2 linked regions of the Arthrobacter crystallopoietes genome follow. Each later gene encodes a partner of the first gene's protein in a complex. Links are inferred from orthologs where the notes say so. Each region holds a gene or a part of one and is shown on either strand. Other genes may lie near its edges. The genes, in order: secY and secA.

The links.
Region 2: the proteins of secY (region 1) and secA are in contact, whole or in part, in a crystal structure (PDB 3DIN), measured with the Thermotoga maritima proteins. The link is inferred for Arthrobacter crystallopoietes from one-to-one orthologs. Residues at the interface, in WP_004081795.1 of Thermotoga maritima: Glu108, Gly109, Glu110, Glu111, Ala236, Glu237, Arg238, Arg239, Ile240, Thr241, Ile242, Gln243, Tyr244, Ala245, Arg246, Arg247, Val248, Thr249, Gly250, Arg251, Arg252, Val253, Tyr254, Gly256, Ala257, Ser258, Thr259, Tyr260, Leu261, Pro262; in WP_004082002.1 of Thermotoga maritima: Glu261, Ala262, Arg263, Lys300, Ala301, Arg302, Thr303, Ile304, Ile305, Leu323, Tyr324, Asp325, Pro326, Val329, Ser330, Tyr333, Ile336, Lys340, Phe345, Val349, Glu363, Phe364, Tyr374, Ser375, Gly376, Gly377, Glu393, Ile395, Thr482, Ser483.

Annotation. Positions count from the first base shown.
Region 1 is NZ_CP072014.1:4,109,534-4,123,420, reverse strand. Bases 6,623-9,434 are described here. They hold secY (preprotein translocase subunit SecY), read left to right. Parts: upstream 6,623-7,277; coding sequence 7,278-8,591; downstream 8,592-9,434. Other genes in these bases: map (type I methionyl aminopeptidase), read left to right, coding at 9,264-9,434; J5251_RS18870 (adenylate kinase), read left to right, coding at 8,588-9,163; rplO (50S ribosomal protein L15), read left to right, coding at 6,624-7,079. Also shown: rpsS (30S ribosomal protein S19), read left to right, coding at 6-287; rplV (50S ribosomal protein L22), read left to right, coding at 327-692; rpsC (30S ribosomal protein S3), read left to right, coding at 693-1,535; rplP (50S ribosomal protein L16), read left to right, coding at 1,536-1,952; rpmC (50S ribosomal protein L29), read left to right, coding at 1,955-2,287; rpsQ (30S ribosomal protein S17), read left to right, coding at 2,284-2,574; rplN (50S ribosomal protein L14), read left to right, coding at 2,971-3,339; rplX (50S ribosomal protein L24), read left to right, coding at 3,343-3,711; rplE (50S ribosomal protein L5), read left to right, coding at 3,711-4,280; rpsH (30S ribosomal protein S8), read left to right, coding at 4,363-4,761; rplF (50S ribosomal protein L6), read left to right, coding at 4,780-5,316; rplR (50S ribosomal protein L18), read left to right, coding at 5,319-5,690; rpsE (30S ribosomal protein S5), read left to right, coding at 5,687-6,403; rpmD (50S ribosomal protein L30), read left to right, coding at 6,403-6,621; more of map, read left to right, coding at 9,435-10,091; J5251_RS18860 (hypothetical protein), read left to right, coding at 10,429-11,160; and 4 more genes. UniProt on the Escherichia coli protein: The central subunit of the protein translocation channel SecYEG. Consists of two halves formed by TMs 1-5 and 6-10.
Region 2 is NZ_CP072014.1:3,865,401-3,879,802, reverse strand. Bases 6,331-9,657 are described here. They hold secA (preprotein translocase subunit SecA), read left to right. Parts: upstream 6,331-6,715; coding sequence 6,716-9,457; downstream 9,458-9,657. Other genes in these bases: J5251_RS17725 (Rv3235 family protein), read right to left, coding at 9,476-9,657; J5251_RS17735 (winged helix-turn-helix domain-containing protein), read left to right, coding at 6,331-6,671. Outside these bases: MtrAB system response regulator MtrA, read left to right, coding at 1-51; MtrAB system histidine kinase MtrB, read left to right, coding at 52-1,755; J5251_RS17750 (LpqB family beta-propeller domain-containing protein), read left to right, coding at 1,736-3,466; J5251_RS17745 (ComF family protein), read left to right, coding at 3,573-4,385; hpf (ribosome hibernation-promoting factor, HPF/YfiA family), read left to right, coding at 4,634-5,359; more of J5251_RS17735, read left to right, coding at 5,400-6,330; more of J5251_RS17725, read right to left, coding at 9,658-10,081; J5251_RS17720 (LysM peptidoglycan-binding domain-containing protein), read right to left, coding at 10,120-10,854; J5251_RS17715 (hypothetical protein), read left to right, coding at 11,012-11,578; J5251_RS17710 (helix-turn-helix domain-containing protein), read right to left, coding at 11,639-11,857; J5251_RS17705 (hypothetical protein), read left to right, coding at 12,125-12,772; J5251_RS17700 (AAA family ATPase), read left to right, coding at 12,769-14,058; J5251_RS17695 (NAD-glutamate dehydrogenase), read left to right, coding at 14,136-14,402. UniProt on the Escherichia coli protein: Required for protein export, interacts with the SecYEG preprotein conducting channel.

The sequences.
Region 1 (13,887 bases):
GAGACATGCCACGCAGCCTGAAGAAAGGCCCCTTCGTCGATCAGCACCTCTTTGTCAAGGTAGCTGCAGAGAACGAAAAGGGCACCAAGAACGTCATTAAGACGTGGTCCCGCCGTTCGATGATCGTTCCCGACATGCTCGGGCACACGATCGCCGTACACGACGGACGCAAGCACATTCCGGTGTTTGTCACCGAGTCGATGGTCGGGCACAAGCTCGGCGAATTCGCCCCGACGCGGACTTTCCGCGGCCATGTGAAGGACGACCGTAAGGGCAAGCGCCGCTAGGCGCTCGCTCGTACGGCAGAAGACGAGAGAAGGAAAGCAATGGAAGCCAAGGCTATTGCGCGCCATATTCGCGTGACGCCTATGAAGGCCCGGCGCGTCGTCAACCTTGTTCGTGGCAAGCAGGCGAATGAGGCTCTGGCAATTCTGAAGTTTGCCCCGCAGGCAGCTTCGGAGCCGGTCAGCAAGGTACTCGCATCGGCAGTCGCCAACGCCCGCGTTCTCGCGGACCGTGACGGCGTCGCCTTTGACGAGAGCGACCTGTACATCAGCGAAGCATTTGTCGATGAAGGCCCGACCATGAAGCGGTTCCAGCCGCGTGCCCAGGGCCGCGCCTACCGCATCAACAAGCGGACCAGCCACATCACACTTGTTGTCGCTACCCCGGAGAAAGAGGAGGACCAGTAAGTGGGACAGAAAGTAAACCCGCACGGATTCCGACTCGGTATCACCACCGACCACGTTTCCCACTGGTTCGCTGACAGCAACAAGGCCGGCCAGCGTTACAAGGACTTCGTTCGCGAAGACGTCAAGATCCGCCAGCTTATGTCCACGGGCATGGAGCGGGCAGGTATTGCCAAGGTTGAGATCGAGCGCACCCGTGACCGTGTCCGCGTGGACATCCACACCGCACGCCCCGGTATCGTTATCGGCCGCCGCGGTGCAGAAGCTGACCGCATCCGCGGCGAGCTCGAAAAGCTGACCGGCAAGCAGGTTCAGCTGAACATCCTTGAGGTCAAGAACCCCGAGATCGAAGCACAGCTCGTTGCCCAGGGCATCGCCGAGCAGCTGACTTCCCGCGTGGCTTTCCGCCGCGCGATGAAGAAGGCAATGCAGTCCGCACAGCGGGCCGGCGCCAAGGGTATCCGCGTTCAGTGCTCCGGCCGCCTGGGTGGCGCCGAAATGAGCCGTTCGGAGTTCTACCGCGAAGGCCGTGTGCCCCTGCACACCCTCCGCGCGAACATCGACTACGGTTTCTTCGAAGCCAAGACCACCTTCGGCCGCATCGGCGTGAAGGTCTGGATCTACAAGGGCGACGTTACTGCCAAGGAACTGGCTGCGCAGCAGGCTGCAGCTCCGTCCCGCGGCCGTGGCGGAGACCGTCCGGGCCGCGGCCCGGCGGACCGCGGTGGCGAACGCCGTCGTCGTAATGACCGTCCTGCTCAGGCTTCGGCCGATGCAGCTCCCAAGGCCGAGGCTCCGGCTGCTGAAGCAGCTGCCGCTCCGGCTGCCGAAGGAGGACAGGCTTAAATGCTTATCCCACGTCGAGTCAAGCACCGTAAGCAGCACCACCCGGGTCGTTCCGGCGCTGCAACGGGCGGCACCCAGGTCAGCTTCGGCGAGTGGGGTATCCAGGCGCTTACGCCTGCATACGTCACCAACCGGCAGATCGAAGCAGCCCGTATCGCGATGACCCGCCACATCAAGCGTGGCGGTAAGGTCTGGATCAATATTTATCCGGACCGCCCCCTGACGAAGAAGCCGGCCGAAACCCGTATGGGTTCCGGTAAGGGTTCGCCGGAGTGGTGGGTTGCCAACGTCAAGCCGGGCCGGGTTCTGTTCGAACTCTCCGGTGTCAGTGAAGAGGTAGCTCGCGAGGCACTGCGCCTGGCGATCCACAAGCTCCCGTTGAAGGCACGCATTGTGCGTCGCGAAGGTGGTGAATAGAAATGGCAATTGGTTCAAAAGAATTGGCAACAGACCAGCTCGAGACTTTCGATAAGGACCGTCTCGTAGAAGAGCTGCGCAAGGCCAAGGAGGAACTGTTCAACCTCCGTTTCCAGTCCGCCACCGGTCAGCTGGAGAACCACGGCCGCCTCAAGGCAGTCAAGCGTGACATCGCCCGCATCTACACGGTGCTGCGTGAGCGCGAGCTGGGCATCCGCCCCGAGGTCGTAGCTCCCGTTGAGGAAGCTAAGACCGAGAAGAAGGCAAAGAAGTCCAAGAAGGCCGAGCCTGCAGAAGAAGCAGAGACTCCGGCCACCGAGGATGATGCCAAATGAGTGAGAAGGAAGCATCTGTGACTGAAGCAGCACAGGCTCGTGGCAACCGGAAGACCGCCCGCGGCTACGTTGTCTCGGACAAGATGGATAAGACCATCGTCGTCGAGATCGAAGACCGCAAGAAGCACGCCCTTTACGGGAAGGTTCTTCGTCGGAACTCCAAGATCAAGGCCCATGACGAGCAGAACACCGCCGGCATCGGCGACCTGGTCGTCGTCGCCGAGACTCGTCCGCTGTCCGCTACCAAGCGGTGGCGCCTGGTCGAGATCGTCGAAAAGGCTAAGTAAACCCTAGGGTTTACGGTTGGGCCCGTCCGTTTCGACGGGCGGGCCCAACCCCTTAGATTTCCCGCCCCATAGCTGGTTTCCGGCAGTTGCCGCAAACCAGTCGGGACCGGGTTTGAAGGGGAGCGATCCCCTTGAAAAATACGAGCCCCTGGCCGCTTAGTTCTCGGAAAAATCCGGTGAATTTCGCGTCTGGGGTGTCTTAGTAATAAACTAGTAATCTTGCCTGTGCCGTTTGGAAAGACTATCCACCTTTCCGTATGGACAGAATAGGCAAATTCCCACTTCCGCCTTCGGCCCACGCTTGCGCGCGGGCAGGGGGAGTCCGGGGTGGGGGTATCCCATATCCGTTCCGCAAGGCTCACATGATGAGAACCAGCGCGACGACAGGAGTAATAAGTGATTCAGCAGGAGTCGCGGCTTAAGGTCGCCGACAACACGGGTGCCAAGGAAATCTTGACCATCCGCGTTCTCGGTGGATCCGGACGTCGCTACGCAGGCATTGGCGACGTCATCGTTGCCACCGTCAAGGACGCAATTCCCGGCGGCAACGTCAAGAAGGGTGACATCGTCAAAGCTGTCATCGTTCGTACCAAGAAGGAACGCCGCCGTGCGGACGGTTCCTACATCAAGTTCGATGAAAACGCTGCAGTGATCCTGAAGAACGACGGCGACCCCCGCGGTACCCGTATCTTCGGCCCGGTTGGCCGTGAGCTTCGCGATAAGAAGTTCATGAAGATCATCTCGCTTGCTCCGGAGGTGCTGTAGTCCATGGCTGCAAAGTTCAAGATCAAGAAGGGTGACCTGGTTCAGGTCATCACCGGTGCCAAGCAGGAGCGCGGCGGCGACCGCGGCAAGCAGGGCAAGGTCCTCAAGGTTTTCCCGGAGACCAACCGCGTACTGGTTGAAGGCGTAAACACCGTCACCAAGCACACCAAGGTCGGTCAGTCGCAGCGCGGCACGAAGACCGGTGGCATCGAGACCGTAGAGGCCCCGCTGCACATCTCCAACGTTGCCGTTGTTGACCCCGAGACCAAGAAGCCGACCCGTGTTGGCTACCGCACCGAGACCGTCGAGCGTGATGGCCGTGAGCGCACTGTGCGTATCCGCGTTGCCAAGAGCTCCGGGAAGGATCTCTAATGACTGAGACCGTCACCAAGATCGTCCCCCGTCTGAAGACCCGTTACGCAGAAGAGATCAAGCAGACTCTGCGCGACGAGTTCAAGTACGTCAACGTCAACCAGGTTCCGCGCCTTGTCAAGGTTGTTGTGAACATGGGTGTTGGAGATGCCGCCAAGGACTCCAAGCTCATCGACGGCGCAGTGCGCGATCTGACCCAGATCACCGGCCAGAAGCCCCAGGTCACCAAGGCCCGCAAGTCCATTGCACAGTTCAAGCTGCGCGAAGGCATGCCGATCGGCGCGCACGCAACACTGCGCGGCGACCGTATGTGGGAATTCGTTGACCGTCTGGTCAGCCTGGCTCTGCCCCGTATCCGCGACTTCCGCGGCCTCAACGGCAAGCAGTTCGATGGCAATGGTAACTACACCTTCGGTCTGACCGAACAGGCAATGTTCCACGAGATCGATCAGGACAAGATCGACCGCGTCCGCGGTATGGATATCACTGTAGTGACTACCGCAAAGACCGACGACGAGGGTCGTGCGCTGCTCAAGGCGCTTGGCTTCCCGTTCAAGACCGAAGATTAATTCAACTACGTAAAAGGTCCCGTTCCGCTGGTTGAGCCTGCCGGAACAAGGAAACCGTTACGAGGAAGGGCAAGAGCCCACAATGACTATGACAGATCCTGTCGCAGACATGCTGACTCGTCTGCGCAATGCAAACTCGGCTTACCACGAATCCGTGTCCATGCCGTACAGCAAACTCAAGGCACGCGTTGCCGACATCCTGAAGGCCGAAGGTTACATCGCCGGCTGGAAGGAAGAGGAAGCTGAGGTTGGCAAAAAGCTGACCATTGAACTGAAGTTCGGCCCGAGCCGGGAGCGTTCTATCGCCGGTATCCGCCGTATTTCCAAGCCCGGTCTCCGCGTCTACGCGAAGTCCACCAACCTGCCGCACGTGCTGGGTGGCCTGGGTATCGCAATCCTGTCCACCTCTTCCGGGCTGATGACTGATCGTCAGGCCGGCAAGAAGGGCGTGGGCGGCGAAGTCCTCGCTTACGTCTGGTAACGGAAAGGAAGAGATAAAATGTCACGTATTGGACGTCTCCCCATCACCGTTCCCGCCGGCGTAGAGGTCAAGGTCGACGGCAACGTTGTCTCCGTCAAGGGCACCAAGGGAGAACTGACCCACGCGGTTGCTTCCCCGATTCAGGTAGCCCTGGACGAGAGCACGCTGACCGTGTCCCGCCCGAACGACGAGCGCGAATCCCGTTCCCTCCACGGCCTGACCCGCACCCTGATCAACAACATGATCATCGGTGTGACCGAAGGCTACAAGAAGGACCTCGAGATCGTTGGTACCGGTTACCGCGTACAGGCCAAGGGTTCGGACCTCGAGTTCGCCCTGGGCTACAGCCACCCGGTTGCCATCAAGGCACCCGAAGGCATCACCTTTGCAGTAGAGGGTCCGACCAAGCTCTCTGTATCGGGAATCAATAAGCAGCAGGTCGGCGAGGTTGCTGCCAACATCCGCAAGCTGCGGAAGCCGGACCCCTACAAGGGCAAGGGCATCCGTTACGCAGGCGAGCAGATCCGCCGCAAGGTCGGAAAGGCTGGTAAGTAACCATGGCTCTCGGAATTAAGGGTAAGAGCAAGTCCGCTGCACGCGGCCGCCGCCACCTGCGCGTCCGTAAGCGCATCACCGGCACCGCGGTCCGTCCGCGTCTGGTTGTCAACCGCTCCGCACGCCACGTATTCGTCCAGGTTGTCGATGACAGCAAGGGCATCACCGTGGCTTCGGCTTCCACCATGGAAGCTGACCTGCGCGGATTCGAAGGTGACAAGACCGCAAAGTCCAAGCGCGTTGGCGAGCTCGTAGCCGAGCGCGCCAAGGCTGCCGGCATCGAGGCCGTTGTCTTCGACCGTGGTGGTAACAAGTACCACGGCCGTGTCGCAGCTGTTGCCGAAGGCGCACGTGAAGGTGGGCTGGCACTGTGACCGCAGAGAATAACGAAAAGGATACTCAGGTGACTGAAGCAACTGAGACCGCCGCAGCCGCGGGTACCGCCGATAAAGCTGCTTCTTCCCAGGATGACCGCCGCGGCGGCCGTCGTGGAGAGCGTGGCGACCGCGGTGGCCGTGGCGAGCGTGGTGGCCGTGGTGGCCGCGACAACGCACGCGATGCCGAGAAGGACAAGTACCTCGAGCGCGTCGTTACCATCAACCGTGTTTCCAAGGTCGTCAAGGGTGGTCGTCGCTTCAGCTTCACCGCTCTGGTAGTTGTCGGCGACGGCAACGGCCTGGTCGGCGTTGGTTACGGCAAGGCGAAGGAAGTTCCCGCAGCTATCGCCAAGGGTGTTGAAGAAGCCAAGAAGTCCTTCTTCCGCGTCCCGATCATCGGCGGCACGGTGCCCCACCGTGTCCAGGGTGAGGCCGCTGCAGGCGTCGTCATGCTCCGTCCGGCCGCTGCCGGTACCGGTGTTATCGCCGGTGGCCCGGTCCGCGCCGTACTTGAGTGCGCCGGTGTCCACGATGTGCTCTCGAAGTCGCTCGGCTCGGCCAACGCGATCAACATTGTGCACGCAACGGTGGACGCACTGCGCCGTCTCGAAGAGCCTCAGGCAGTAGCAGCCCGTCGTGGCCTGCCGCTGGATGAGGTTGTTCCTCCGATCCTGCTCCGCGCAATGCAGCAGCAGAAGGCAGGTGCGTAATGATCCAGACGACTCGTAGCAACTTGGTTGCGTCTGATGCACAGTTGGAAATCACCCAGATTAAGTCCGTCATTGGCGGCAAGCAGAATCAGCGCGACACGCTGCGTTCACTGGGCCTGAAGCGTATCGGACACACCGTTGTCCGTAACGCCGACGCCGTGACCGTGGGCATGCTCAACACTGTTTCTCACCTGGTAAAGGTTGAGGAGGCGAAGTAGAGATGGCAGAAGAGAACAACACTCTGAAGGTCCACCACCTGCGTCCTGCCCCCGGTGCCAAGACCGCCAAGACCCGTGTTGGTCGTGGTGAAGGCTCCAAGGGTAAGACTGCAGGCCGTGGTACCAAGGGTACGAAGGCGCGCTACCAGGTCAAGGCAGGTTTTGCAGGCGGCCAGCTGCCGCTGCACATGCGCCTGCCGAAGCTGCGCGGCTTCAAGAACCCGTACAAGGTGGAATTCCAGGTTGTGAACCTGGATAAGCTCAACGAGCTGTTCCCCGAAGGTGGCGAGGTCACCGTGGAGAACCTGGTCGAAAAGGGCGCGGTTCGCAAGAACCAGCTCGTCAAGGTTCTGGGTACCGGCGACATCACCGTCAAGGTTGATGTGAAGGCTCACGCCTTCTCCGCCAGTGCTGCTGAGAAGATTGCCGCCGCCGGCGGTTCCGTCACGGAGCTGTAGCCAAACGGCTTCGGTAGTGATCTCTCACAACCAATGACTAAACTCTTGGTGGTCGGTGTATTCCGGCCACCAAGAGTTTCATTGGGTTAAAGGCAGTTTACGTTTTAGTCCGCGAGTTATTCCGGACGCGGCCGAGCAGATAGACTCGGTTCTTGTGCATCGCCGCTCGGCGGCATCAAAGACTTTTCAGGAGGACGCTTGCTCAGCGCAATTGGCCGGGTTTTCCGGACGCCGGACCTGCGGCGCAAGTTGTTGTTCACCCTCGCCATCATCACCATTTACCGCGTGGGTGCCTTCATCCCTGCCCCCGGTGTTGATTACGGAAACGTGCAGCAATGCTTGGCGCTCGGCAACACCAGCGGCGGGCTGTACCAGTTCGTCAACCTCTTCAGCGGCGGCGCCCTGCTGCAGGTGTCCATCTTCGCCCTCGGCATCATGCCGTACATTACGGCGAGCATCATCGTGCAGTTGCTGCGGGTGGTCATTCCCCGCTTCCAGGAGCTGCATCAGGAAGGCGCGCAGGGCCAGTCCAAGCTGACCCAGTACACCCGCTACCTGACCATTGCCCTCGGCCTGCTCAACGGCACCACGCTCGTCTCGCTGGCCCGCTCCGGTGCCCTCCTGGGCGACTGCCCGGTACCGATCATTCCGGACGACAGCCTGATCGTGATCGTGCTGCTCATCCTCACGCTGACGGCCGGTACCGGCCTGATCATGTGGATGGGCGAACTGGTCACCGAAAAGGGCGTCGGCAACGGCATGTCCCTGCTGATCTTCGTTTCCATCGCTGCCGGCTTCCCGAGCTCGCTGGGAGAAATCCTGCGGGCACAGGGCGTCAACATCTTCATCGGCGTGATCATCATCGGCCTGTTCACCGTGGCCGCGGTCATCTTCGTGGAGCAGTCCCAGCGCCGCATCCCGGTCCAGTACGCCAAGCGTATGATCGGCCGCCGCACGCTCGGCGGCACCAGCACCTACATTCCGATCAAGGTGAACATGGCCGGTGTTATCCCCGTCATCTTCGCCTCGTCGATGCTCTACCTTCCCTCCCTGGTAGCCCAGTTCAACACCCCCACAGATGGCACCACCCCGCCGCCGGAATGGGTCAACTGGATCAACACCTTCCTGGTCAGCGGAGACCACCCGGTCTACATGGCCGTGTACTTCGCCCTGATCGTTTTCTTCACCTACTTCTACGTGGCCATCACCTTCAACCCTGAAGAGGTGGCGGACAACATGAAAAAGTACGGCGGTTTCATCCCGGGGATCCGGGCCGGCCGCCCCACCGAGGAATACCTCTCCTACGTGCTGTCCCGGATTACCCTTCCGGGCGCGCTTTACCTCGGCGTGATTTCTCTGATTCCGCTGATCGCCCTGGTGCTGATCAACGCGAACCAGAACTTCCCGTTTGGCGGCGTCTCGATCCTCATCATGGTTGGTGTTGGTCTGGAAACCGTGAAACAGATAAATGCCCAGCTACAGCAACGTCACTATGAAGGACTACTGCGATGACAAAGATGCTCATTATTGGCCCGCCCGGATCCGGCAAAGGAACCCAGGCATCACGTATCTCCGAGCGGTTGGGCATCGTCGCCATTTCCACCGGTGATATCTTCCGCGCGAACGTCAAGGAAGAGACCCCGCTGGGCCTCGAGGCGAAGAAGTACATCGACAACGGCGACTTCGTTCCGGACAGCGTCACCAACAACATGGTGCGCGACCGCCTTTCCAAGGACGACGTCGAACCGGGTTTCCTCCTCGACGGCTACCCGCGCACCACGGCGCAGGTAGATGAGCTGGACAGCATCCTGGCCGAGAGCGAGGATCAGCTGGACGTCGTCCTGCAGCTGACTGCCGACGACGAGGAACTGGTCAAGCGTCTGCTGGGCCGCGCGGCGCAGGAAGGCCGCGCCGACGACAACGAAACCGTCATCCGGCACCGCCTGGATCTGTACCACGAGCAGACCGAGGCAGTCGTCTCGCGCTACGAGGAACGCGGCATCGTGACCAAGGTGGACGGACTGGGCGCCATCGACGACGTCACCAACCGCATTATGGAAGCACTCAAGAGCGTCACCGCTTAGCAACGGGAGCTGCCGCTCCAACCTAGGCCCAGGCCCTGATCCTTCGGATTCGTTGGACAGGGCCTGCGGCATTTCGCAAAACAGAAGGAACACAGAACACATGGCATTCGGCCAGCCCAGCATCGAGTACAAGACCAAAGACCAGATCCGCAAAATGCGCAAAGCGGGTCTGGTGGTCAGCCGCGCCCTCGATGCTGCGGTGGCCGCCGCCGTCGTCGGTGCCACCACCAGTGATGTGGACGCAGCCTTCGAAGCCGTCCTCAATGAGGCCGGCGCCAAGAGCAACTTCAAGGGCTACCACGGTTTCCCTGCCACCGTCTGCGTTTCGGTAAACGAGGAAGTTGTCCACGGCATCCCCGGCAACAAAGTGCTCGAGGACGGGGACATCCTCTCCATTGACGGCGGCTGCAGCATCGACGGCTGGCATGGCGACTCCGCGCGGGGCGTCATTGTGGGCACGGCCGATCCCGAAGACCAGCGGCTCTCCGATGTGACCGAGGAAGCCATGTGGCGTGGGATAGCAGCCCTGGCCAACGGCTCGCGCGTCGGCGACATCGGCAACGCCATCGATGACTACGTCAGCAGCGTCGAGGGCAAGCCGCTGGGCATCCTCGAGGACTACGTGGGCCACGGCATCGGCACCGCCATGCATCAGGCGCCCGACGTGCTGAACTACCGCACCAGCCACCGCGGCCCGAAGATCCGTCCTGGCCTGTGCCTGGCCATCGAGCCCATGCTGGTCCGCGGGGACATCGAGACCAAAACCCTGGCCGATGACTGGACGGTCGTCACCACCGACGGCTCGCGCTCGTGCCAGTGGGAACACACGGTTGCCGTGCATGACAAGGGTATCTGGGTTCTCACCGCCGAAGATGGCGGCGCTGCCAAGCTGGCGCCGCTGGGCGTCACCCCGGTTCCGCTGGACTGACCGGCCTCAGTTTCAAGCGAACGACGGCGGCTCTTGGCTTGGTCTTGGAGCGTTGCGTTCGGCGGGTCTCGCCCGGGATGAAAAAACTTTCATCCCAGGCGAGACCTTTTGCGTCCCCGGCACATTAGATAAGTAGATGGCCCGCAAGGGACCTGATTCCGGCTGAGGAACGAACGGCTTCGGCCCGTCAGGATGCATTGCGTGGAGAGTGGTCATCGAGGGTATGGCCGCGGGGCGGTGGGAGCGAACGGCTCACCGCTCCGTGGGCCGGCCACACTTTTCCTCCCAATCCACAGGGCTTTAGGAGCCCGGGAAGGGGCTCTTATATGGTGGAAACATGGGCCGCCAAGTACTGAAACAGCGCAAGTATGCCGTCTTCGCGGCAGTGATCACGGCAGGACTGATCGGAATAGGGGCCGTTCCGGCCGTCGCCGCGGCCAGTCCAGCTCCCCCCGGAACCTCGGAGACGACCTCGACTAAGCAGTCCACCGGCGCGGAACATTGCTGGTTCAACGCCGTTACCTCGGCGTCTGAATGCTACGGAACCGAAGCCGCCTTGGACACCGCACTCGAGCAGCTGGGCGTGGACCAACTGGCCGGCACCGTTGAGCAGACCGCAACCACGCAGTTGGCTGAACCGGCCGTGGCCACCCATGCGGCTGAGCCGGCCGTGGCCACGCAGCAAACCGCCGAGCCGGCCGCAGTAACGCCGGCAACAGCTGGGCCTGCGATGGCAACGCGGCCAATAGCTGCTCAAGCGCCCGTGACCGAGGAGGCGCCGCCGTCGTCGTTTGTTACGGCGGCAATTGTGTACGCGAACGCTGGGTACTCCGGGGACTCGTACCGGATCCTGAACTACGGGGGCTGCTTCGCGGGCGGCTCGGCCTTCATCAATCTGGCCGACGTCGGCTGGAATGACCAGGTCACGTCCTTCCGCGGCTACAACGGCTGCAGCGTGCGGCTGCACGAAGACCGCGACGGCGAAGGGGCTACCTATGGTGACTACCAGTTCTCGAGCTGGATCGGTGCTTTCAATGACCAGGCTTCATCCGCCAGTTTCTTCGGCTAGATGGCAGTCGATGACGAGCCGGCGGCCGACGGGTCGCCGGATGAGTCCGTGCTGCTCCGGCGCTGCGGACGCAGGGACGAAGACGCGTTCGGCGTGCTCTACGAGCGCCATGCCGACGGTGTGCTGCGGTACGTGGGCAGGATCACCGGCGACGTCGGGGCAGCGGAGGAGCTTGCCCAGGAAACCTTCTTCCTCATGTGGGAGAAGGCGAAGCGCATCAAGTGCGTCAACGGCTCCGTCTTCCCCTGGCTCTACACCACAGCCAAATACCTGGCGGCGAACCACCTGCGCAAAAAAGGCAACCAGCACATGCTGGACATCGACCGGATGGACATCGGTCGGGTCCTTGCCGAGGTCTCGACCGAAGAGAAGGTCATTGCGCAGGACACCCTCAACCGGGTCCACCGCGCCGTGTCGGCCATGCCCGAAGCAGACCAGCGGATCTTCCTGGTCCACTTCGTCGGCGGCCGCCCGCACGGCGACATTGCCAAGGAACTCGGCCTGACCAAGGCCGCCGTCAAAAACCGGGTGCTGCGCCTGCGCAACCGGCTGAAAAACCAGTTTTCGGACGTGCTCACAGCGGAAGAAGGTGAATAGGAATGGACGAACTCCAGCTCAGTAAAGCGCGCGTGCGCTCGGCGCTGAATGCTCGGATCACGCGGGACATCGCCCGCCACAAACGACGACGGCGGGTGGTCACCGCTGCGGTCGCCGTGCCGGTGCTGGCCGGTTCCGCCACCGCCGGCTTTGCCATTCTGAACCTCACCGACGACCAGAAGCGCTTCACCGCCATCTGCTACATGGGCTCCACCCCCGATGCCCCGCAGCAGGAGGCGGGCTTTGCCAGCGGCGGCGAGATCGTCGGCACCAATCCGGACGGCAGCGTCATGGTGGACCTGACCGGGGTGCCGCAGCGGATCGACCCGCAGGAACTCTGCGGGGCACTGTGGCGGGAGGCCCCGCTGCCGGAGCCGGGACAGTCTTCGCCGCAGGAACCGGCGCCGGGGGAGGCCCGGTCCGAGGAAGGACGGGACCAATCGGCACCGGGAAGCGAACCGCCGGCCATGGTGACCTGCGTTCGGGACGATTGGCGCTACGCCGTCTTCGCCACGCCGGACGGATTGCCCGCGAATGTCCAGGAGTTCTGCGAAGCCATCGACATGAAGCCCGGCACCATCGACGTCACCAAGCTCTGAGGATCCAATGAACGACGGCGGAGGGCAGCAGCTGGGCGAGGGCGGCTGGACCACGGTGGTCAGAATCGGGGACACGGTCCGCCGGCCGGTCCGCCCGTTCACCGCAACCGTCCAGGAGTACCTCGCACACCTGCACGCCCAGGGCTTCGACGCCGCTCCGGTCCCGCTTGGCTACGACGACGCCGGACGGGAAGTCCTCTCCTATGTCCCGGGCGATGTCCCCGTGGAACCGCTGACCGCAGAGGCAACGGGCCCGGAGGTACTGACCGCGCTGGCCCGGCTCATCCGCCGGATGCACGACGCCGCCCAGGGATGGGTGCCGCCGGAGGATGCGGTGTTCGGCAGCCTACCCGGCATCCGTCCGCCAGAGGTCAAGCCCCTGTTCACCACGCCCGAACTGGTCTCCCATCAGGACTACTGCCCGGGCAACGTCGTCTTCCGCAACGGCGTTCCGGCGGCGCTGATCGATTTCGACCTGGCCAGGCCAACCACCCGGGTCGCCGACGTCGTCAATGCGCTCTACTGGTGGGCGCCGCTCCTGCACCCGGCAGACCGGCCTCCGGCATTGGCGGAAGCTGACATCCCGGCACGGGTGCGGTTGTTCGCCGACGCCTACGGCATGAACGCCGAGCAAAGAAGCACGTTGGTTGATGTCGCCATCCAGCGCGGCCGCAATGCGTCACTCACCGCCAAAGCCGCCGCCGACGCTGACCCGGTCTTCCGGCGCTGGTGGAACGAGGGCGTGAAGGACCGGGTGCCGAGGGCCGAAGCCTGGCTCAGCGACAACTCCGGTCTGATAAGGGCAGCCCTCTAGAGTGAAGGCATGACTTCCTCCATCACCGATGTCCCCGGAATCAAGGTCGGCCAGGTCCAGCGGATCGGCGGGGGCTGGCTGTCCGGCGTCACGGTAGTGCTGCCGCCGCCGGGAACCATCGGTTCCGTGCACGTGGGCGGGGGAGGGCCCGCCACCCACGAAACCGACGCGCTCGATCCAACCACCCTGGTCCCAACAGTGGACGCAGTGGTCCTCACCGGCGGCAGCGCCTTCGGGCTGATCACCGCCCACGGCGCGCAGCGCTGGCTCGAGGAGCAGGACAGAGGCTTCCGGACGGACGCCGGCGTAGTCCCGATCGTGCCCGCGGCAGCGATCTTCGACCTCGGCCGCGGCGGCGATGCCAAGGCCCGCCCGACCGAACAGATGGGGTACGACGCTGCCGCTGCAGCGGGTGCCTCTCCGTACTTTGCGCCGGTGCAGCGGGGCAACGCGGGTGCCGGCACCGGAGCGGCACTGGACTACCAGCGCTATAAAGGGGGAGTGGGCAGCGCTTCGCTGCGGATGAGTGGCGGCAACTCCGATGTGGTCATCGGTGCTATCGCGGTGGTCAACGCGGCCGGCGCCCCCGTTGGCCTCGGTACCGAACAGGTCTCGAGATCAGCTCCCGCACTGCCGCCGCTGCCCACCCAGGCATCGCCACCCAGCCAGGCCCCGCTGAACACGACGCTTTGCGTCATCGCCACCAACGCTGTGCTG
Region 2 (14,402 bases), 240 kb from region 1 along the record:
GAGGTGGTCCTGACCGTCCGCGGCGTGGGATACAAGGCTGGCCAAGGTTAGTTGAATCCCGCGCTCACGCGGTGGTTATCGGGGCTGAAGGCGGCAGCCGCCCCGTTCTGGCGCGCCGTTCTGGCTGGCCGCGACAAGATTGCGGCCAGATGGCGGCGCTCGCTGCAGTTCCGTACGGTGACGGCAACCGTTCTCCTAACCGCTTTTGCCTTTCTTGGCGTGGGCGCATTCCTCTCCAGCCAGATTGCCTCGGGGCTGTACCAGGACCGGCTGCAGCAGGCGGAGGCGGAGTCCCGGCAGGAACTGAACCGGGCCAAGAGGATTTTCGAGGGCTCCGCGGCCAGCGACCGAGCCACAGTCACCAGCATGGTGGCGGACACCTTGAAGCTGCTCGAAGGCACCGGCGGGGGCACGCCGCGCTACTATCTGCTGACTCCAATGAAGGACGCGCAGAACCTCTACGTTGCCAGCCGGTCAAACACCAGCATTACCGCGAGCATCATCCCTGAAGGGCTCAGCCAAGCGGTTGCCAGTGGGACCGGCCAGTACCGCCAGCCCATGGCCCTGCCCCGGGGAGACCACGATGTACCCGCAATTGCGTTCGGCACACAGGTGTCGCTGCCACCGGGCAACACTTACGCGCTCTATCTGATCTATGACCTGTCCGCGGTCCAGCAGACCCTGGACTTCATCCACGGCATCCTCTGGATCGGTGGAGGCCTGCTGCTGATACTCACCGGCGGGATTGTCTGGCTGCTGACGCGCGCCGTAGTGCATCCCGTGAGCCAGACTGCCATCGCGGCCGAGAAGCTGGCGGCCGGTCAATTGCAGGAACGGGTGGAGGTCCGTGGCGAGGACGAACTGGCGCGGCTTGGCGAGTCCTTCAACCGGATGGCGGCCAGCCTGCAGGAACAGATCACCCAGCTCGCCACGCTGTCGGAGATGCAGCAGCGGTTCGTTTCCGACGTCTCCCATGAACTGCGCACCCCACTGACCACGGTGCGGATGGCAGCCGAGGTCCTTTACGATGCCCGTTCGGACTTCGACGCAATCAATTCCCGATCTGCCGAATTGCTCTATCACCAGGTGGAGCGGTTCCAGGCGCTCCTGGCTGACCTGCTGGAGATCTCCCGTTTCGATGCCGGCGTGGCGGTGCTGGAAGCAGAGCCAACCGAAATTTTCGACGTCGTCCGCCACGCCATGGAGGGTGCGCAGCCGTTGGCGGAGAACTCCGGGTCGGAACTTGAGCTGGTGTCCGCCGAAACCAGTTGCGTGGTGGAGATGGATCCGCGCCGCATTGACCGGATCCTGCGTAACCTCATCGTCAACGCCCTGGAGCACGGCGAGGGGCAGCCGGTGGAAGTGATTGTTGCTTCCTCCGAGGACGCGGTTGCCGTTGAAGTGCGGGACCACGGCATCGGCATGACGCCACTGGAAGCATCCCGGGTTTTCGACAGGTTCTGGCGGGCGGATCCGGCCCGGGCACGGACCACTGGCGGCAGCGGGCTCGGGCTGTCCATCGCGACCGAGGACGCCAGGCTGCATGGCGGCTGGTTGCAGGCCTGGGGCCAACCCGGAAAAGGATCCTGCTTCCGGCTGACTTTGCCGCGGCGGCGGGACACGGTGCTGACGCGGTCTCCGCTGCCGCTGCCGCCCGCCGAGGCCCACGGCGGGCCCACGGAAATGTCCGCGTCGGAACGGCAGGATGTGCAGGTCACGATGGAGGGGGAACACCATGCAACGGACGTTGGGTGAGCGCAAAGGCGGGCCGGTCGCGCTGCTGCGCGCCGCCGTCGTACTTCTTGCCGCCTTGGTCATGCTCAGCGCCTGCTCCTCCATTCCCATGTCGGGCCCGGTAGGAACCAGCCAGGGCGAAGAGCCCCAGACTGAGGCGGCCGAGTACACCTTCAATCCGCCGGGACCTGTCCCGGGCGCGGATCCCAAAGCCATTGTCGACGGCTTCCTGCTGGCGGGAACCGCTGCGCAAGACGATTACCGCACGGCGCGTGAATTCCTTGCACCGTCGCTCGCGGGCGAATGGCAGCCGGTTGAGCGCACTGTTGTCTACCGGAATTCAGTGAACATCGTGGGCTCGCCCACGGACACCGAATTCGTGGTGCAGCTCGAAGTCGCCTCGGTCATCGACGAACACGGAATCCGCGAGCCGGCGGAGGAAGGCGCCACAGAGTCAGTACCGGTGGTGTTGACCGATGTGGACGGCGAATGGCGGATCGCCGAGATCCCGGACGGCACCATGGTTTCCAACGTCGATTTCCAGACGCTGTTCTCCGCCTACAACCTCTACTTCTACGACGCCACGTACACCTATGCGGTGCCCGATGTGCGTTGGTACGCCAGCCGCCAGGGGGTATCGGCGGCGATTGTCTCCTCGCTTCTGGAAGGGCCGGCCCCGTACCTCAGCGGCGCGGTGATCAGTGCCTTCCCGGAGGGATCCACGCTGGTCAGGCGTTCGGTGCCGGTGGAAAGCGGGGCGGCTACGGTTGACCTCTCGGCCGAAGTCCTGACCGGCACCACGTTCTTGCGCCGACAGCAGATGCAGCAGCAGCTGGAGCTAACGCTGGGCGGGTTGAACACGGTCAGCACAGTGCACATGACCGTGGACCAGCGGGAGGTCGATCTGGGGCCGTCCCCGGATCCTGCCTTCCAGGCCGCCGTGACCAATCCCGCAGTCGGCAGCCTCCAGATCGGCGTACTGGACAATGAGCTCACGTTCTACGAAGGTTCGCGTCCGGTCGAGCCGCAGAACCTGCCCGCTGTCTCGGAACTCAATCCCCGTGATCCGGCCATGTCCCTGGACCAGGAGCACTTCGGCTTCCTGAATGCGCGGCGCAACCGGATGTACGTTATTGGCCCGGACAGGACCGCGCATCAGGCGGTGGCCGGAACACAGCTGACGGCCCCCAGCGTCGATCCGTTCGGCTGGACCTGGACTGCCGCCGGCGACCAGAGCGGAGCGGTTTACGCTATCGCCCCTGATGAGGAGCGGACGCGGGTCGACATCACCGCACAATGGTTCTCGGAGCGGACCATCGAGGAACTGAGGATCTCGCGGGAAGGCGCCCGCGCCCTGGTCATCGCCCGTGAAGGAGACGAATCCAAGGTCTACGTTGCAGGCGTGGTCCGGGACCAGGACGGACAGCCGCGCAGCATCAGCACGCCGATCGAGCTGGATGCTTCCGTTCCTGCGGATTCAGGGGTGTGGGCCAACGAATCGACGGTGATCGTCATGCAGTCATCGGCCGACGAACCGGTGGAAACGGAAATATTAAGGCTCGACGGCGGCTCGCAGCGGATGGCGCCACTCACCGGAATGCTGGACATCAGCGCCGGCAACGGAGACCAGGACGTTTATGCCCAGACGGAGGAAGCGCTGTATATCCGGGTCGGCAACAGCTGGGCACCACAGCCGCCGCCGCTGGTGATCGATCCGTCATTCCCGGGATAACCGGAAGGGCAGCCCCATTAGGCTGCCCGCTCAGCAGGGGTGGCTCGTTGTCCACAGGCGGCGCACGGGCGTTGCCTGGCCGTCAATGATGCTTGAGGGTGGAAGCATGTGGTTCCCCGCCGCCCTGTTTGATGCTGTTTACTTCCACGCCGCGGTGCAGCGGGTGCTGCGGTGGATCGCGGAGTTCGGCCACCTTGTGCTGCCTACCGATTGCGTCAGCTGCGGGGCCGAGGACCATACTCTGTGTCCGCCCTGCCGGAGCAGGCTGCGCAGGGCGACCGTGCGGCCCTACCGCGCCGAGGACGGAGCCGAGTCGTTGCCCTTCGTCGGGACGGACTTCGCCGAGGTTCTGCCTGTTATGGCTGCCGGCCGTTACCGGCACGAGCTGTCCCAGGCGATCCTGGCATATAAGAACCAAGGCCGGACGGACCTTTTGCACGCGCTGGCCCCTGCGCTCGCTGCCGCGGTCCATGCCGCGGCGCACATCGACGGCGGCCACCCACGGGTTTTTCTGGTGCCGGTGCCCTCCCGCACCAGTTCGCGCAGACGGCGTGGCTACGACCCGCTGGACTTGCTGCTGCGCCGACTGGAGCGGCAGCAACTCCTGCCGCCTGAATTGTCCGTGCTGCGCGCGGCCTGCGTCCGATCCGGTATAGCCGGATTGGCGAAAGGCATCGTACCGGCAGCTTCGCAGAAGTCGCTGGGCAAATCCGGCCGGCGCAGCAACGTCTCCTCATCCATGAGGATCAAGCGGCGCTACACCGCGTCCCTGCAGAACCGACACTGCATTCTGGTCGATGACGTGCTGACAACCGGAGCGACCCTGGCCGAGTTGACGCGGGCCCTGCACGAGGCAGGCGCAGTAGTCGATGCAGGCGTGGTTGTGGCTGCGACATCCGCGCCCTCCGGTACGGCCTGATGCACCGCGACACAAACCGGAATCAGCCGCAGGCGTAATGGCGCGGATCCGCGCAGATACAAGGCGGAAGCCAACAATGTGGGACGTTTTAGGAAAAATCCGCGGGGGAGGGGGTGAATAAAGGATGACGTTGCTTTAACGTGAAGTATGGGCTCCGCAAAAAGGGACGAGGGCCTGTCTTCAGCGACTGGGAGGAGAAATTTTCTTCAGTCGCTGTTGTGTCATCTAAAGCAGTTATGGAGGGCACCATGGAATTCAATATCAACGGCCGCAACCTCTCGGTCTCCGACCGGTTCCGGGAATACGCCGAAGAGAAGATCTCCAAAATAGAGCAGCTGGGCGACAAGGTTCAGCGGCTGGATGCCAAGATTACGAAGGAAATAAACGCTCGTCAGGCGGACAGCTCCATGACCGTCGAGCTCACAGTACTAGGCCGCGGCCCCGTTGTTCGTGCGGAAGCCACCGCAGCTGACAAATTTGCCGCCTTCGATCTGGCCTACGGCAAGCTCATGGAACGCCTTCGCCGGGCCCGTGACCGCCGCAAGGTCCACCACGGACGCCACAACCCCAAGGGCGTCCATGAGGCTACTGCGTCGCTCGAACCTGCAAGCACCACCAAGCCGTTGCATGTCGAGACATCGGAGGCCAGCCTGAACGGCTCCACTCCGTCAGCGCAAACTATGGACGAATATGAAATAGAGAATGACATTCCGGCCGGCGATTCACCGGTCCTGATCCGCCGGAAGGTCTTTCCGGCCCCGCCGATGACGCTCGACGACGCTGTCGACAACATGGAACTCGTCGGGCACGACTTTTACTTGTTCATCGATTCGGCAACGAACTCTCCGAGTGTGGTCTACCGGCGCCGTGGCTGGACCTATGGTGTGATTTCGCTGGACGCCGATTGCAAAGAGGAATCCACCGCGAAGGAAGAGCTTCTGGCGTACCGCGCGGCAGAAGGAGCAAACGCTTAGAACCTTAAGGCAAGCGCAATCCAGTGCCTAGGATAGGTGGATGGCTGCACCTGTAAGTCTCCGCCAGGCCCGGCGCATCGCGCTCGCTGCACAGTCCCTCCACAGGGAGCGGCCCACCGGTCTTGTTTCGGCAAGAGCGGTGGGCCGTACCTTTGACCGGCTGCAACTGCTGCAAATTGATTCGGTGAACGTGCTGACCCGGGCCCATTACCTGCCGTTGTTTTCCCGGCTGGGTAATTACGACGTCAAAATCCTTCATCGCTTTGCGGGCAAGGCTCCGAGACGCATGGTTGAGTACTGGGCGCACGAAGCTAGCTACATCCGGCCGGACCACTTCAACGACCTGCGCGTGTGGCAGCAAAGAAAATGGGTGGGCGCGTCTGCGATGGACCCGGATACCCGGGCTGACTTGTCGGAGCGGATCATGCAGGCTCTCGCTTCGTCGCGTCCGTTGAGCGCCCGAGCCGTTGCCGAACGGATTGGTCATGCCGAAACTCGTTCCACAGCCCAGTGGGGGTGGAACTGGAACGCGGCCAAACGCGTGCTTGAAGACCTGTTTGAACGCGGTGACATCAGCGCTGCTGGCCGGAACGCTCAATTCGAGCGGTTGTACGCTTTGACCGGGAAAGTGATGCCCAAAGGCATCGATCCCTCCTTACGGCCCGAGAAACACGATGCGATGGTTCGGTTGTTAGATGCCGCCGCAACAGCCCATGGCATTGGTACGCTCAAATGTTTCGCCGACTATTTCCGGATTCCGGTTCAGCCGGCTGCGGTGGCCTTGCAGCAGCTCCTGGCCGAAGGCAGGGTGGAAGAAGTATCTGTCGACGGGTGGCAGGGACCGCATTATCTGCACACCGAGGCGCTCCGGCCTCGGACGGCGAGTGGCCGCGCATTGCTCGGACCCTTCGATTCGCTGGTCTTCGAGCGGCGCCGGCTGGAACGCCTTTTCCACTTCCACTACCGGATCGAAATTTATACCCCTGCCGCGCAGCGGCGCTACGGGTACTACGTCCTGCCGTTCCTGCTGCGGGAGTCCTTGTGTGCCAGGGTGGACCTCAAGGCAGACCGGTCGGCAGGCCTGCTCCTGGTCAAGGGCGCCTTCAGCGAGGCGGATGCACCTGCGGATACCGCCGTCGAACTTGCTGCCGAACTGGAGCTGATGTCCAACTGGCTTGGTCTGGAGGGCGTCCGGGTCGAGGACCGCGGGGACTTGGCTGGGCCGCTTAGGAATCTGCTGTCGGGGCGGCGCCGGAGTTCACTTGTCCGCCCTGCGGGAACCAAAGCAGAGGTTGATACGTCTCTCCCGTAGACTGATGAAGCCAGAATTCTGTGCAAACGACTGGGAGCAATGTAGTGCCATCGATTCTCGAGCGAGTCCTAAGAACCGGCGACAAAAAGACGCTGAAGAGGCTTCGCAACTATGCTGACGCGATCAACATTCTCGAAGAGGACTTCAAAGCCCTCTCGGATGCTGAGCTTCGCGGCGAGACGGACACTTTGAAACAGCGCTACCAGGACGGCGAGCATCTCGATGATCTCTTGCCCGAAGCGTTTGCCGCCGTTAGGGAAGCGTCCAGCCGTACACTGGGCCTGCGCCACTTCGATGTCCAGCTTATGGGTGGCGCTGCACTTCATCTAGGCAATATCGCCGAAATGAAAACCGGTGAAGGCAAGACCTTGGTAGCGACAGCTCCTGCCTATCTGAATGCCTTGACCGGCCAAGGCGTCCACGTCATCACGGTCAACGACTATCTGGCCGAATACCAGTCCGACCTAATGGGCCGTGTCTATCGCTTCCTCGGTCTGACCAGCGGTTGCATCCTGTCCAACCAGAACCCGTCCGTCCGCCGCGAACAGTACAACGCCGACATCACCTATGGAACCAACAACGAGTTCGGCTTCGACTATCTCCGCGACAACATGGCCTGGAGCAAGGACGAGCTGGTCCAGCGCGGGCACCATTTCGCCGTCGTTGACGAAGTGGACTCGATCCTGATCGACGAGGCCCGTACTCCTCTGATCATTTCCGGTCAGGCTTCGGGGGACGTGAACCGCTGGTATACAGAGTTCGCCCGCGTGGTGAAGCGGCTGAACGTTGAGGACGACTATGAAGTCGATGAAAAGAAGCGCACGGTCGGCGTGCTGGAATCCGGTATCGAAAAGGTCGAGGACTACCTCGGCATCGACAATCTCTATGAGTCAGCCAACACACCGCTGATCGGGTTCCTCAACAACGCCATCAAGGCCAAGGAACTGTTTAAACGAGACAAGGACTACGTCATCCTCAACGGCGAAGTCCTCATTGTCGACGAACACACGGGCCGAATTCTCGCCGGCCGCCGCTATAACGAGGGCATGCACCAGGCCATTGAGGCCAAAGAGGGTGTGGAGATCAAAGCCGAGAACCAGACGATGGCCACGGTCACGCTGCAGAATTACTTCCGGCTCTACGAAAAGCTGTCGGGCATGACGGGTACGGCCGAAACCGAGGCCGCCGAATTCATGAGCACCTACAAGCTCGGCGTCGTTCCCATTCCTACCAACAAGCCGATGGCCCGCGTTGATCAGTCGGATCTGATCTACAAGAACGAATTGGCAAAGTTCGACGCCGTCGTCAAGGATATTGCGGAGCGCCATGAAAAGGGGCAGCCGGTGCTCGTCGGCACCACGAGTGTCGAAAAGAGCGAGTACCTGTCCAAGCAGTTGGCGAAACAGGGTGTACGCCATGAGGTGTTGAACGCCAAGAACCATGCGCGTGAAGCTGCCATTGTGGCCCAGGCCGGGCGCAAGGGCGCGGTCACAGTAGCGACGAACATGGCCGGCCGCGGTACAGACATCATGCTTGGCGGCAACGCGGAATTCAACGCGGTGGCCGAAATGGAGAAGCGCGGACTCGATCCCGCGGAAAACCCCGAAGAGTACGAAGCGGCCTGGCCTGCGGCGTTTGAAGCGGCGCAGAAGGCCGTGAAGGCGGAACATGACGAGGTCAAGGAGCTAGGTGGGCTCTACGTGCTCGGTACCGAGCGCCATGAGTCGCGCCGGATCGATAACCAGTTGCGCGGACGTTCCGGCCGCCAGGGCGATCCGGGCGAGTCGCGCTTCTACCTCTCACTGACTGATGACCTGATGCGGCTCTTCAACTCCGGTGCAGCCGAACGCATCATGAACTCGTCCCGTATGCCTGACGACGTGGCCCTGGAATCCAAAATGGTGTCCAAGGCAATCGAAAATGCCCAGGGCCAGGTCGAGGGACGCAACGCCGAACAACGCAAGAATGTGTTGAAGTACGACGACGTGCTGAACCGCCAGCGCGAGGCGATCTACGGTGACAGGCGTCGCATTCTCGAAGGCGATGACCTGCATGAGAAGGTCGCTTTCTTCCTCGAAGACGTCATCACGGCCATGGTGGACGAGGCAACCCAGGAAGGTCACGGCGATGACTGGGACTACGAGCAGCTTTGGACGAACCTCAAGCAGCTGTACCCGATCCAGCTAACCATCGACGAAGTGGTCGAGGAAGCTGGCGGCAAGTCGAAAGTCACGGCGGACTTCCTCCGTGAAGAAATCGTTTCCGATGCCAAGGTCGCATACGCTCAGCGTGAAGAGGCTCTTGGAGCCGCAACCATGCGCGAGCTGGAGCGCCGGGTTGTGCTGTCGGTGATCGGCAGGAAGTGGCAGGAACACCTCTATGAGATGGACTATCTCAAGGAAGGTATCGGCCTGCGTGCGATGGCACAGCGGGATCCTCTGGTGGAATACCAGCGTGAGGGTTTCATCATGTTCCAGGCAATGATGGAAGCCATCCGCGAAGAGAGCATTGGGTATCTGTTCAACCTTGAAGTCAAGGTCAAAGAACCTGCTCCAACAGGTCTTCCCGGTGTAACGGATGGCCGCGGTGCAGTTCGGGCACCGGAGATTACCGCGGCAGGTCTGGAGGCACCTCAGCGCCCGGCGTCGCTGCAGTTCACGGCTCCCACCGTTACCGGCGAAGCGGTGACCCGTGTCGAGCGGCAGAACTCGGGCAAGCCAGGGAACCAGGCTCAAGCTTCCGACGGCGCAAAGGCGGCAAAGGACGCCAAACGTCGCCGGAAGTAAACCACTCCTGATCTGTTGTCACCCGATTTCCAACGCGGTGACCTTCCAGAGTCCGCGCCTGAATTCAAGGCGTAGCGCCACGGCGCGGACTCTGGATGATTCAGCGATCACCAGCGACGCTTCATAAGCGTTGTCCGAGACCTGGCACACGCGGGAGGAACGGATGGTGGCACTGCGGTGGAGCCGTAGGACGGCTTGTCCAGCAGCAGCTCGGCGGTCCTGGCGTTCCCTTACCAAGCCTGCGCGCCGGGCGACCTTTTCGTAGCAGACCGGATCAAGCCAGCGAGCCAACTGCTGGACGGGGCGGGTGCCATCAATCGCTTCCATTGCGGCCTGAGCCACGGATCTGGCGGTAGCAGTGACCTGCCGCAGTTCCTGGGCGTCCACGCCGTGGGTTTGCTCCGATACCGGCCCGCCCGGCGCCCGATGCGTTGCCTGGCCGGCGGGCTGCGCAGGAGGGCGTGGCTGGAGCCGGATAACGGGTGTGAAGTACTCCTCCGGATCCGGCGACCTGACTGGCCGGACCGTGAGTGGCCGGGGCGCTCCGCTGGCAGGCGCAAGCGCCTGTACCTCGGTTAGCTCCTGTTCCGGCTTGTCCTGCCGCAAAGGGGTGGCGTTGTTCATGGCATGGCCTTTCCTCATCTGACGGTGCGATTGCGAGTTCAACGGTTTGCGGGCGCTATAAGGACTTGTCCGGGCAGAAGTACGGCAGGATCTGGTCCGATTACCTCCTTGTTGGCGGAATACCATTTGGGCCAATGGGCCGCTATCTCGGTGTCGGTGGCAAGCTTGCCCAGATCCTTGGCGGCGATATCCCACAGCGTGTCTCCGGCTACCACGGTCACGGCCCGGCTTTCCTCGTTCGTCTGGCTGATCGGCATGGCAACGAGACCCGGTGACGTTGGCGGTGCAGCTGGCTTCCACCAGGGGCTGACCGATTGGGATTCACCTGATGAGGCCGGGGCCATCCGGAGGTATGGGGAAGCTGTACCGCTCTGGAGCGACGCTGACTGGGATACGGTGTCCATTCCGGATACCGGGGTCGCGGCATTGGCCACCACTGGTGCGGTTAGGACATTGAGTCCGATAACGGCAGTGGCGAGCCGTTTCATGAATGCGGGGCTACAGGCAAAGGACGCAGCCGCGAGCTTGGTATGTCCGGCACGCTCAAGTGCGGCACCGACGACAGCGCAGACGATGCATACCAACCACCAGGCGACAATCGCCAAGCCAACCAGGGCCGCGCTGGAAGCTAGCAGTTCCGAGTATGTGTGCATGACCAAGGGACGCCATGTTCCGTCGTCGTCGACGCTGATGCGGCCTCCTGCCAACAGCAGTGCGGCTCCGCAGAGCGGAATCATCGCGGTGAGGACTGTGTCCGTTCCTACCTTCTTCATGTCACGCTCCACGTAGAGAATGTCTGGTTTGACGTAGTTTGATGCCGTTTGATGGCGTTGAGTTGCTTGTGATTCTTGATGATGGCATCAGCGCGCGGCGGTGTAAACCCCTTTGGTGCAGTTTGACCGTCTTTGGCGCTGCTTCTAGGCTGGAGCAGTGCGATGGGACTCGTTGTTTGCGGACATGGAAGGGCAACTGCATGCCGCCGACCAGCGGGGGCTTGAATCCGAAGCCAATGAGCTTGCGCGGCTGAACCACGCCGAGACGTCGCTGGGGGACCGGTTACGAGGGCAAGTTGGTTCGGGAATCCGGCTGACAGTTTCCGGCGGACTGCAGTTCACCGGGGCCTTGGCACACGTTGGATCCACTTGGCTGGTCCTTAACGAACGGGCCAGGAGCGTTCTCGTGCCATTGCCGGCAATCCAGTTATTGGAAGGGCTAAGCCGTAGCTCGTCAGTTGAGAAGTCATCCGTGGCAAAGCGGCTCGGTATGGGCTCCGCGCTGCGCGCGCTCGCACGGGACCGAGCCGACGTCGTACTTCATCTGGCATCGGGCACAGCGGGCAGGACTGTCAACGGCATGATCGACCGCGTCGGCAGCGATTTTTTGGAGCTTGCAGCTGTTCCTTCAGGCGAGGCGCGGAGAGCCAGTAACGTGCGGACCGTATATGCCATCCCATTTACTGCGATTGGTGCCCTTGCCTCAGTCCGCGCAGGGGATTGAACCGACTCCGCCAGATTCAAAGCGCTTGATTCCTCCCGCTCAGGGGGAAGGCAGGAATACCTAGTTGTTCTTTCCTGATTTGGCTTCTTCGACCAAACGACGAGTCTCGGCGTACTTATTGTCGATGTATTGGTCCAGCATCAGCTGTTCCACACGCCACTGGCCGCGGCCGCCAATCTGGATGGCTGGCAACTCACCGCTGCGCACTAGTGCATAGGCCTGGGAAGATGATATCTGCAGTATTTCGGCAACATCGGTCAAAGTCAGAAACCGAGGCATCAGGTCCTCCTCGACAGCAGTTGTTGTGCAGGGGTTCAGTTCATTATGGCATCGCTTGATACTGTTTGACGCAATCAGGGTCTCGATGTTGTGGACTGAGGCAAAAACGACACTTGGTTATCCACAATTCGTGGCATCAGCAACCCGAAGGTTTGTTTTTGTGTCCGTCTCCATGAGAATGGTCGGAGCCCGCAATGTCAGCCGAATGTCTCAGCAGATCAGAGGATTTGTCTTCGGTGCGTTTGCTATTCCAACAGGGGGAGTACCTTGAGCGCTGTTACCGACCTTGCTGCTCCCGCAGCACGATTGAAGAAGCCATCGTGGAAGGACCCCCGGCTGCTCATCGGTATCCTGCTGGTTCTCGTTTCAGTTGCCTCCGTGACGGCGTTGCTGGGGAACGCGGACAAGACGGTTGAAATGTTCGCAGCGAGGGACGACATCAGTCTCGGCCAGAAAATAACGTCGGACGAATTCTCCATCGTGAACGTCAGCCTGGGCGAAGTCGAGCACACTTACCTCAGCGCGGAAACCGGCATTCCTGAGAATGCGGTTGCGACAACCTTCATACGTAAGGGAGAGCTTATCCCGGGGGCCAGCCTGGGCACAGCCGACGCATTGGACCGAAAGCCGGTCGCGCTGACCATCGATAGTGCGCTTCCCGAGGGTGCTGGCGCGGGGGCTAGGGTGGATGTTTGGGTCGCCATGCCTGACGGCAGAAACGGCTTCAGCCCGCCCGAAAGACTCTTGGAAAGTGCCGAAATTTCCCAGCTCACGGAGACAGGACCTGCGCTGGGATCGGCGCAAATAGAGCAGCTGCATGTACTGGTCACAGATGAAAAGATGCCGGGCTTACTAAATGCCCTGTCTAACGGTGCACGGATCAACGTGGTTCTGAACCCGGGCAGCGGTTCATGAGCATCCCCGTTATTACATACGGCGATACGTTTACGGACTTCGTTGGCGGATTGGAACGACTGCATGGTCCGGTAACTGTCGTACGCAGATGCAGTGCCCTCGCTGAACTGATTGCTGCCTGCCAGACCGGGCTCGCCCGTGCTGCAATCGTTGCCGGCGACACGTGCGAGGTTGGCAGCGTTGTCCTGGAACGGCTTCACAGCTCACAGGTTGCCGTCGTCGTGCTTACGGACGATGAAGGGGAGCGCCGGCGGTTCGATGCGCTGGGGATTGCCCACGGGCCGGTTTTGATGGAGCCTTTGCAACTGGCCGACCTTGTCACCGATGCCGTCGCGAACCTTCCCGTAACAGGCACCCGGGTGGCGGTAGGTTATGCCGACCCGGCCCATGCCCTGTTGCCGGTCGCGATCCCGGACGACCAACCCGCCGAACTGTCAGCAGGCGGTCAGGTAATCGCTGTCTGGGGACCAACCGGCGCGCCCGGCCGAACGACGGTCGCGGTGAATCTGGCGGCAGAATATGCGGCATCAGGAAAGACGACGCTCCTGATCGATGCCGACACCTATTCTGCGAGCGTAGCGGCGTTTCTCGGCCTGATGGACGAATCCGCCGCACTGGCCCAGGCCTGCAGACTGGCAGATCAGGGAATCCTGGATGGACCAGCCCTGGCGCGTGTCAGCGTCAAGGTAGCGGTACAAGGGGCGCACCTCCAGGTGCTGACAGGCATCACGAGGGCCGAGCGGTGGCCGGAACTGCGGCCCGGAGCCATGGCCACGGTAGTAGGCCTGGCCAGGTCTCTCGCGGACTACACAATCATCGATTGCGGTTTCTGCCTGGAGGCCGACGAAGAACTCAGCTTTGACACGATGGCTCCACGCCGCAACGGTGCGACCCTTCGTTGCCTCGAATTGGCCGATACTGTCTTTGCAGTCGGAGCTGCCGACGCCGTTGGAGTCCCCCGGCTGGTCCGGGCTCTTGCAGAAATTGAACAGGCTGTTCCCAGTGCTGCGCCTCGTGTCGTCCTGAATAAGGTGCGCGCATCATCGGTCGGATCGGTGCCCGTCGACCAGCTCCGGGACTCCTGGGAGCGTTTCGGGCCAGTCAAAGAGGTGCAGTCATTCCTGCCAGCCGACTTCGATGTCGCGGATGCGGCATTGCTCAGTGGTTCCGTACTTCTCGAAATCGCCCCGGATTCACCCCTGCGCCGCGCTATCGCATTGCTGGCTGGTTGCGACCTGCCTGTCCGCCGCAATGGTCCGCGCAGACGCAGGCGCCTCAAAGTGTAGTTTTAGCCGGCTGGCGTTAGGCTTGCAGGTGTGGCCGCAATGGGGCGGCCTTGAACCACCTATCGGAGGCGTTTTTCATGTCGTCAGGATCCAGTGCTACGGATCTTTCCACTTCAGGCAAGCGTCCCGGGGACTTCCTCGGGAACTATTACGAGCACCTGGCTGCCGAGGATGCTGCAAGCTATAGCGGCGACACTTTGGAAACTCGAGCCATGGCGCATCGAGAGCTCGCCTTGATGCGGCCCAGCGGGCAAGCAGTGATCGGCATTCGCAACGAACGTAATTCCAGCATCATCATGATAGCGACTGATGACATGCCGTTCCTGGTCGATTCAGTTACAGCA